Regions from separate parts of the Staphylococcus lloydii genome, predicted to be linked through region 1. Evidence: predicted binding sites of a transcription regulator. Region 1 holds the regulator's gene; the other holds the start of a gene.
The links. The regulator NrdR, encoded in region 1, represses ribonucleotide reductase genes. The targets are predictions, from matches to a motif close to AACACNATATATNGTGTT.

Region 1 (5,240 bases):
AAATAATATATTAAACGGTATGCTCATCGTCTAATATAAACTCTACTTAAGATAACGGTCTTGAGCCGAGTGTTCATTACAAACACTGTACTTGAGGGAGTAATAAAAATATTATGATAGTCATATTCGCATCAACTAATGACTTTCTGGATATCAGTGAATAAATTATCTTATCCTCAATTTATTTCGCTTTAATTTAGATTTGAATTTATTATACAACATTTATTTAATTTTTCAAACATCACGATAATTTTTTCCTTCTAAATAATAAGGCGTCGATAATGTTTTAATACGTTCTAAAATTCGTGCAGCTTTTGTTTTTTCGGTTCCATCACGTGTTACAGATAAATGGTGTTCTAATTCTTTGAAATTTAAATTAGAACTAAAGAATGTTGGTAATTCATGTACCATTCTATAATGTAAAATAGGTCCAATTACTTCATCCCTAACCCAAGGGGTGATTTCTTCTGCACCAATGTCATCAAGCATTAGAATATTCGCTTCACGTACAGTAGCCAATTTTGATTCAAAACTGCCGTCTTTAAATCCACTTTTTAAGGTACGAATGAATTCAGGGAGGTAAATAATCGTAGATGGTATTTTTTTTGTTTTTAGCTGATTAGCAATAGCACCTAAAATAAATGATTTACCTGTACCAAATTGACCGTATAAATATAGGCCTTTGATATTTGCTTTTTCATTTGCTATATCATTACAAATCTCATCGGCTTTCATAGCCGCTTCTAGTCTTTTACCATCCATATGGATGTCTTTTAACTTCGCATTTAAAGTATCACGTTGCATATGATGGGAGGTAATTAAATGCGCATTAAATTTCTCTTCATCGTGTTTAATCTTACATGGGCATTGTAAGTATCTTATCTTAATATGATTATGCTCGATATATAATTCTGGTACGTGACCTTTTACAAAGTTAGGGCAATCTTCAAAACGATGACCGTCATAATGTTTTTGTTGGTCTTTGTATTCTTGTAAGACGTTTAAATCTTCATCAACCATTGCATTAGTAAGTTCAGACTGATGTTCGGTTAAAAATGCTTTGACATCTTTATCATTAACGACCTCTTGTTTGATTTTAGCTATACGTTTTGTTAAATCATTTGACTCGCCCATTATATTTTCAAAGCTTTTCATTAGTCATCATCCCCCCATCTTTCTTTTAAATGTTGTAAAAACGCGGCACGTTCTTTTTCATGTTCAGAATCATCTTCTGTTGACGTCTCATTATCTGGTTGATTTTGTTCGTTATTGTTGGCATTATCTCTCTCTAATAACCATTTAGGTGTCATTTCTTTTGAAACTAAATTTGCTCTTGGTTGTTTGAAATTACGTTGAGATTTTTGTTGTTGCTCTTCTTCATTTATTTTCTTAGCAAATGGTTCTGCTTCTTGCGCAGTTTTTAATCCTTTACGTTTCCAATGCGCTGCAATTGTTAACGTATATTTTTTAGGTAACCGCATATCTCTTTTTAGCATAACAAATTGCAACAATATATTAATCACGCCAAAAGGTAACTGTTCCCTTTCGACTAACTCTTCGACTAATTTCTTTTCATCTAAACTAATTTCAGAGCCTTTCCATGCGGTTAACATTTCAATAGGACTTACACGATTCAATTGTTCTAGACGATCTTCCTCTTCAGTATGACTATTGTCTTCAGGTTTAGGTATGTTTTGTTGTTTTAATTGTAATGAAGGCAAACTTTGTTCGTGTTCCATTTGGTAATAAGTACGTGCATATTTACGCATATCTTCAAACGATAATTGTTGTGCGCTTGTGATTGATTTTAAAATCACACTTTTCATTGCTTCTGGCGTTATGCCATATAAAATAGCAAGTTGCGTAATTAATGCTTTAGCATCAGCATTAATAATTTCAGCACTTATAAAATGTGATTGTAGTAAGTCATAAAGCGCCTCGAAATCAAAGTCAACTTTAGCTAAATTCAAACCTTCATAGCCTTGTTCACGTTTAATGTTTGAAACATCACTTTGAAAATTTTTATTAGGTACTGAAAATACATCGGTAAACTTACGTGTTATTTCCTGATAACCTTCAAGATTAAACGATGTATTAGACTCAAAATAATCTTTTAGGTGATGGTAACGTTCTTTCCCTACAGCTGTAAATAAAAATATCGACAACATAGGATCGCTAAAAAACTGATAGGCAGTTGGTGGTTGGATAAGTTTATAGGCAAAAGATGATGTATTACTATCATGATGTACATAACTTTTGACTAAACCTATAGCCTCTAGTGAATCCATGTGTGTTCTGAATTCACTTAAATTGATTTGTAATTCACTCATTATTACATAATGTGTGGTCACTATTTCAGCCTCTTGTGTTACAAATTGCTCTAAATAGTAATAAAGTCCCATTGCATTGGGACCTACTAATGGAGTGAATAGCCTATTTAATATATCTAAATGTTGTTCATTAATGGAAAAATCGCGGATAACGTAAAAGTTATCTTGAGGTCTCAATCCAAAATCTGAAGATTGCAAACCCATTATGAATCACTCCGTTTATTTTCTGATAAGATACCTTGCATCGATTGTAATAATTGGTCTACATCTTTAAATTCTTTATAGACTGATGCAAAGCGCACGTATGATACTTGGTCTACATGCATTAATAAATTCATGACATATTCGCCAATATCTCTTGAAGAGATTTCAGCACGCCCTTCATCTCTAAGACGCCATTCGACTTTATTAGTGATTTCTTCTAATTGTTCATATCTAACTGGTCTTTTTTCACATGAACGAACTAAACCATTTAAGATTTTTTCACTTAAAAATTGTTCACGTGTGCCATCTTTTTTCACTACGATTAATGGTCTTTTTTCAATATGTTCAAATGTTGTAAACCTAGTATTACAAACTTCACATTCTCTACGACGGCGAATCGCGTTAACTTCATCAGCGTGACGAGAATCTACGACACGTGAATGCGTTGAATTACATTTTGGACATTTCATTGTGCTATCACCTTCTTCAGTTGATTCGAATTTATTATACTATAAATCACTAGACGACAAAAGAATGAGGTCATAGTTAGAAGTACATCTCTATTATTTGAGAAATACAATATATTATAACAAAAAAGACCCTGAGATATAAATCCCAGAGAAATAGCACTCAGATGCTTTAATTCAATGCATCTGAGTGCTTCTTATTTATATTACTCGTTTTATCTTATTTTTAGCTAATCAACACGTCAGCTTCAGAATTTAATAATTGTCCTAATTGCGCAGCTACTTCAACGACTCTATTTGAATAGCCCCATTCATTATCATACCAAGCAATTACTTTCACTTTATTGTCACCCATCACCATCGTACTTTGCGTATCTACAATTGCTGAATGTGGGTTTGTATTAAAGTCTACAGAGACTAGCGGTGCATCTTCTGTAGCTAAAACACCTTGTAAATCATTTTCTTTAAATGCATTATTTACTTCTTCTGCCGTTACGTTTTGTTCTAAGTCAACGACTAAATCAACTAATGATACATTTTTTGTTGGGACTCTAAGTGCCATACCATGAAGCTTACCTTCTAATTCAGGCAAAACTTCTTTTAATGCTTTTGCTGCACCAGTAGACGTTGGTATGATACTTTCGCTACATGAACGTGCACGTCTTAAATCTTTATGCGGGTTATCTATATTATTTTGATCGTTAGTAATTGAATGAACTGTCGTCATTAATCCATTTACGATACCAAATTTATCATTTAATACTTTTGCAACTGGGCCAATGCAATTAGTCGTACAAGAAGCATTACTAAATATGTCATACTTATTAACATCTAAGTTATCATTATTAACACCTTTTACAATCATTTGTACGTCTCCACCTTTAGATGGCCCTGTAAGTAAAACTTTTTTAGCTCCAGCATTGATATGACCTACCGCTTTATCTCCATGGTTAAATTTACCAGTGGCTTCTATTACGATATCAATATCAAGTGATGCCCAAGGTAAGTTTTCAGGATTTCTATCTGATACTAATTTAATTTCATGATTTTCTACTTTAATACCATTTTCAGTCGGTTCAACTTTTAAATCATATGTACCATGAGTAGTATCATAATTTATTAAATGAGCTATCGTTTCTGGTGAATAACTAGCGTTAATAGCTACCACGTTTAAATTGTCATTTTTAAGTGCGATACGTAATGCCATTCGCCCTATTCTACCCATTCCATTAATTGCTATATTAGTCGTCATCGAAAGCACCTCTCAAATTTGTGTTATACTTTTATAGAATTAGTATAACATATTACTTAAAAAATGAAAGCGTTTGCTTTAAAATTTTAAAAATTACCATTAACGTTTCTAAGCAAAACGCTAATGGTGAATGAATTAAAGATGTTCAGCTTCATCAATATAGCCTTGTTCTATTAAAAAGCTTTCTAAATTCTGTTTTAAATCAAGCTTAGAATCTCTATTATCGATGACGTGATCTGCCATTCTACGTTTTTTATCGATAGAGATTTGGCTTAGCACACGGGCTTTTGCATCTTCAAGTGATAAATTATTTCGTTCCATTAATCGATCAATTTGAATACTTTCTGAAGTATAGACTAACCATACTTCATCGACAGTATCTTGCAATTCATTTTCAAATAATAATGGAATATCCATAATGACGTTATACCCTTCGTTGAGGTAGTCATTTTTTTCTTTTTCCATAATATCATGGACGATTGGATGGACAATTTCATTTAATTCTAATCGCTTTTCCGGTTGATTAAATACAACATCACCGACATATGCGCGGTCCATTTCCCCATTTTCGTCAATAGCATCGTCTCCAAAAGCAGCTTTTACATTTGCTAATCCTTCACTACCTTTTTCAACTGCTTTACGAGAAGCTACATCTGCATCTACAATTTTGAAACCATGAACAGATAAAACTTCTGATACTGTAGATTTACCAGTGGCAATTCCACCGGTAAGTCCTATTACTTTTGGCATATATTTCACTCTTCCTTTATTTTTGACAAGTAGGACAGTAATGACTGTTACGCGTTGCAATAACTTGTGTTTCGATATCACTGCCACATACTTTGCATGTTTTTTGTTTATATACATTAAGGTGTAGTTGCATTGTTCCTGTCTTACCATCAGCATGTCGATAATCAGAAACACTAGTCCCACCATATTTTATACCCTCGGATAGCACTTCTCGAACATAATAAAATAACATTTCTC
Region 2 (5,240 bases), 850 kb from region 1:
AATATAGTGGATAATAGAAACCTGAATAGAATAAAAATGTTTCTAAAAAGACACTTGAAACACGTGCCATATATTGATCGAAAATAGAGGCTTCTTTCCCCCATAACTTGTGATAGTTCTCAATAATTTTATCTGATTTAAATTTTAAATGTGGCTCTTCAATAACCCACTTATCTAATAAATAGTTCGTTTCGCTAGACGGTAGTAATGTCGTAAATATATGTGAATAACTTTTAGCATGGATTTGTTCCATCATCGCCATAAATGAATAAACGGCTTTCTTTCGTAAATCAGTCGTATGTAACATAATTAAAGGCATACCATCATCAGCTTGATGTGTATCCAATCCCGTCAAACCAGCTAATGCTTTTTTAAAAGCGTCTTTTTCGGCATCTGTTAATGTTTTCCAACTTGCGATATCTTTTGATACTTTAAATTCAGTTTCAACCCACATTTGTGAGATGTTTTGGCGCCAAAACATATTCGTCATATCTTCTTGCGTATTCCAATTGACTGCTTTCATAAGTTTAATGCTCCAATCTATTTTTAAAATAAACAATGATATGCAGAGATTAGCATACTGTCTAATCCCTGCAACATTGCTTTTTATCTTTTCTTAATGCTTAGTTAAATTGCACAGCTTGTACACTCTTCAACGCTTAATAATTTATTACGCGTATAATATAGCGATTTAAGACCTTTATGGTGTGCATACACATATAATCTAGACAGCTCACGTGTAGAAATCTCAGAATTTACATATAAAATTGTAGAAATGCCTTGGTCTACGTGAGTTTGTATAGTAGAAACTAAATCAATAAGCTTCATTTGATCAGTATTGAACGCTGATTTGTAATACCACATTGTTTCTGGTGATAAGAAAGGCATAGGGTAAAATGTTTCGGCATTGCCGTAAGTACGACGTTCAATTTGATCAACGATTGGCATTACAGAACTTGTCGCATTTTGTACATAAGAAATACTTTGCGTTGGTGCAATAGCTAGACGATAAGCATGGAATAAACCATGTGCTTCGACTTTTTGTTGTAAAGCTTTCCAATCTTCAGGCGTTGGTATTTCTAAACCATCAAATAATCTACTAACTTTGTCATATTTTGGTTCAAATGATTGAGATGTATAAAAGTCAAAATATTTTCCATTAGCGTAATCTGATTGATCAAAATCTTTATAGACCTCGCCACGTTCTTTTGCTATTTCCATTGAACGTTCAAGAGAATAATAGTTCATAATCATAAAGAATGTATTAGCAAAATCTTTTGCTTCTTCTGATTCGTAATTAATTTTATTTTTCGCTAAATAACCATGTAAGTTCATGACACCAAGACCAACTGAATGTAATTCACTATTAGCCTTTCTTACGCCTGGCGCATTTTTTATATTTGCTTCGTCACTTACAACCGTTAATGCGTCCATACCAGTGTGTACTGAATCTCTAAATTTACCAGATTCCATCACATTAACAATGTTTAATGAACCTAAATTACATGAAATGTCACGTTTAATTTCGTCTTCTGTACCATAATCATTAATTATAGAAGTTTCTTGTAATTGGAAAATTTCGGTACATAAGTTACTCATTTTAATTTGGCCAATATTAGAGTTAGCGTGGACCTTATTCGCATTGTCTTTAAACATTAAATAAGGATAACCTGATTGCAATTGTGTTTGAGCAATTGTATTTAACATTTCACGTGCGTCTTTTTTCTTTTTGTCTACATTAGGGTTAGCTACAAGTTCATCGTAATAAGCATCTAAATCGATGTCATCTAAAGTTACACCGTATTCATTATATATAGTATGTGGTGCAAACATATGGAAGTCTTTACCTTCTTTAGCTAATTCAAAGAATTTAGCAGGTACGATTAAGCCAGTTGAAATTGTAGATAATCTTAAGTCTTCGTCAGCATTTACTTTTTTAGTATCTAAAAATTCTTCCACATCATAATGGAAAATATTTAAGTATACTGCACCCGCACCAGGACGTTGTCCAAGCTGATCTGCATAACTAAAACCACCTTCAAGTGACTTAGCGACTGGTAATACACCTTTAGCTACACCCTTGATGCCTTTAATCGCTTCTCCACGTGCACGTAATTTAGATAAGTTAATTGCAACGCCACCGCCAATTTTACTTAACTGTTTAGCTGTAGCATCGATAAAATTAATAGAATTCAAACTGTCGTCTACTTCAAGTAGGAAACAAGAAACAAGTTCACCACGGCGCGCACGACCAGCATTTAAAAATGTAGGTGTTGCAGGTTGATAACGTTGTTCAATCATTGCTGAGATGAATTGTTTAGCAGTCTTTTTGTCACCATTTGCTAAATATAAAGATACAATGGCTACGTGTTGGTTGTAGTCTTCTAAATATTGTTGTTTGTCGTTTGTTTTCAATGCATAGTCTTTGAAAAATTTACTTGCAGACATGTAACTAGCAAATTTGAAATCGAAGCTACGTGCATATGCTGTTACTTCTTCTAGATCTGCTTCTGAATATTTTTCAAATACATCAAAATAAAAATCATTATCTACTAAATAATGAAGACGTTCAATTTCAGTATCAAAGTAAATTGTTTTGTCATGTATTTCTTCTAAATATACCGCTAAGGCTTCTTGATCTTTCTCTAAATTAAAAAAGCCATTCTCTTTACGTTTCGTAACTTCATTATTTAATTCAATATGATTGTATTTCTTCTCGTCTATAGTCTTCATAGAATTGCCCCACCTTATCCTTAAATTGTTCTACATCATTGGATGTACCTTGTACTTCAAACTTTATTAATAACGGTACTTGATAGCTTTCAGCTATACTACGTCCGGCCTTGGCAAAATTTTGACCCCAATTGCGATTTCCGCTTGCGGCTACGGCTTTTAATAAGTCGCCGTTCATATCTAAAAATGACTGTACTGGTTGAGGAACCTCGCCAAATCCTATTGTCCCAGTGACCAAAATGAAAGGTTCATCAATACGTTCTGAACAATTCGTTTGTGTAATCTCCATAGTGTTTGTTATTTCTGCTTTGTTGATAAATCTTTTGACATTACCCGAAAATGAAAAGAATACGACTTTCATTGGCACACCTTCTTTCTAAATCAACATTGAACATTTAAAAATAAAACGTTAATTCACACTAACGCTTTTTCAAACACAAAATTTATGTGGTAAACACAATATATAGTGTTGTTAACTAAAAACTGTCTATATATGGAACAATTAAGGCGATTAAAAACCTTAATTTGTCATGTTTCCATTAAATTTTCATAATAAATAGTTTGTAATTTTGTATTTTTACAATTATTAGTGCCGTTTCAAAACACAACATATAGTATTACTGTTTTTTAATCAGCACTATATTATGTGTTTAATTATACATAACAAACAATTACTTTTAAAGGCTCAAGAAATGACTAATTTCTAAATAAACAGCAGAAATGGCATCATTTCAACGTTACAAAACGAAAAAAATTTTTTTCTGAAATTTTAAGTGATTTTAGTTGATTTTTCTTAAATATTTGCAACTCGTTGGTGCACAAAGGTTTTAAGGCTTCTCTTTATTTTTTCGATTTTATTAAATAAATTTATTACTAAATAATTTTAAAAATCATTTACGTTAAACAGAACATTTGTTCGTATAAATATAATAGTATACTTTTATATTTATTGCAAGCTCATGTATACATTTCAAGAATATATGTGCTAATATAAATACGTTAAAAATTTAAGAATGAGGCGATATACAATGAATCCAAAAGTAAAAGGTATCATTGCTATATTAATTTCTGCAATTGGCTTCAGTTTTATGTCTGTATTTTTTAGATTAGCCGGAGATCTTCCTGTTTTCCAGAAATCACTTGCCAGAAATTTAGTATCATTATTTATACCTTTATATTTCATAATTAAATACAAGCAACCTCTATTTGGTAAATTAAGTAGTCAGCCGTTGTTAATTTCTCGTTCGACACTTGGTCTAATTGGTGTACTTTTAAATATTTTTGCAATTGACCATATGGTACTAAGTGATGCCGACACATTAATGAAGTTAAATCCATTCTGGACGATTTTACTTAGTTTAATTTTCTTAAATGAAAAGGTCCGAAATTATCAAATCATTGCGATGATTATTGCGATTGGTGGTATGCTTTTCGTAGTCAAACCTGAATTCTCATCCGCTATGATTCCGGGAGTCGGCGGCCTATTATCTGGTATTTTTGCCGCAAGTGCTTATACATGTGTTCGTGCTTTAAGTACGCGCGAAGCACCATATACGATTGTATTCTACTTTTCATTGTTCTCAGTAGTAGTACTTATTCCATTTACAATTTTCACATATGAACCTATGACTTGGTTACAAGTACTTTATCTAGTAGGCGCTGGTTTATCTGCTGCTGTAGGTCAAATAGGTATTACATTGGCATATAGTTACGCACCAGCAAAAGATATTTCAATCTTCACTTATGCGTCAATCATCTTTACTGCCTTTTTCGGTTTAATTATCTTTGGGGAATCTCCAGATTTATATGCGGTGCTAGGTTATATCATCATTATTGGTGCAAGTTACTATATGTTCGAAAAAGCACGACGACAAAACAGTGCTGCCGCTAAAGAAAATCAAGGTAAGTAAATAATTTTAAAGGAGGTAATCAAAATGGCACAAGGCCGAAATAATGAAGAATTACAAGATATAACACTTTTAGGTAATCAAAATAACAAATATGACTTTGATTATAGCCCTGAAGTATTAGAATCATTTGATAACAAACATCAAGGACGAGATTATTTTGTAAAATTTAACTGTCCTGAATTCACGTCTTTATGCCCTATCACAGGACAACCTGATTTTGCTACCATTTATATCTCATATATACCTAATATTAAAATGGTAGAGTCTAAATCTTTAAAGCTTTACTTGTTTAGCTTTAGAAATCACGGTGATTTCCATGAAGATTGTATGAACATTATCATGAATGATTTAATTGATTTGATGGACCCTCATTATATAGAAGTTTGGGGGAAATTCACTCCTCGTGGAGGCATTTCAATTGATCCTTACACAAATTATGGCAGACCTAATAGTAAATATGAACAAATGGCAGAGCATCGCTTAATGAACCATGACTTATATCCAGAAAAAATAGATAATCGTTAATATAAAAAATCCGTAATAAACTTTGTTTATTACGGATTTTTACTTTCGCCAAATTTAATAAAATTAAACATT

Region 2: the regulator NrdR is predicted to act here: its motif matches at 3,187-3,204, upstream of nrdI (class Ib ribonucleoside-diphosphate reductase assembly flavoprotein NrdI).

What each region holds. Positions count from the first base shown of each region.
Region 1 is NZ_CP064056.1:1,199,791-1,205,030, reverse strand. Features, by position in the region: gene dnaI (primosomal protein DnaI) at 235-1,155, opposite strand; gene ISP08_RS05850 (replicative helicase loading/DNA remodeling protein DnaB) at 1,155-2,534, opposite strand; gene nrdR (transcriptional regulator NrdR) at 2,534-3,004, opposite strand; gene gap (type I glyceraldehyde-3-phosphate dehydrogenase) at 3,228-4,253, opposite strand; gene coaE (dephospho-CoA kinase) at 4,389-5,003, opposite strand; gene mutM (bifunctional DNA-formamidopyrimidine glycosylase/DNA-(apurinic or apyrimidinic site) lyase) at 5,020-5,240, opposite strand, start outside.
Region 2 is NZ_CP064056.1:2,053,813-2,059,052, forward strand. Features, by position in the region: gene nrdF (class 1b ribonucleoside-diphosphate reductase subunit beta) at 1-523, opposite strand, end outside; gene nrdE (class 1b ribonucleoside-diphosphate reductase subunit alpha) at 628-2,733, opposite strand; gene nrdI (class Ib ribonucleoside-diphosphate reductase assembly flavoprotein NrdI) at 2,696-3,094, opposite strand; gene ISP08_RS10115 (DMT family transporter) at 3,762-4,643, shown strand; gene queF (preQ(1) synthase) at 4,668-5,168, shown strand.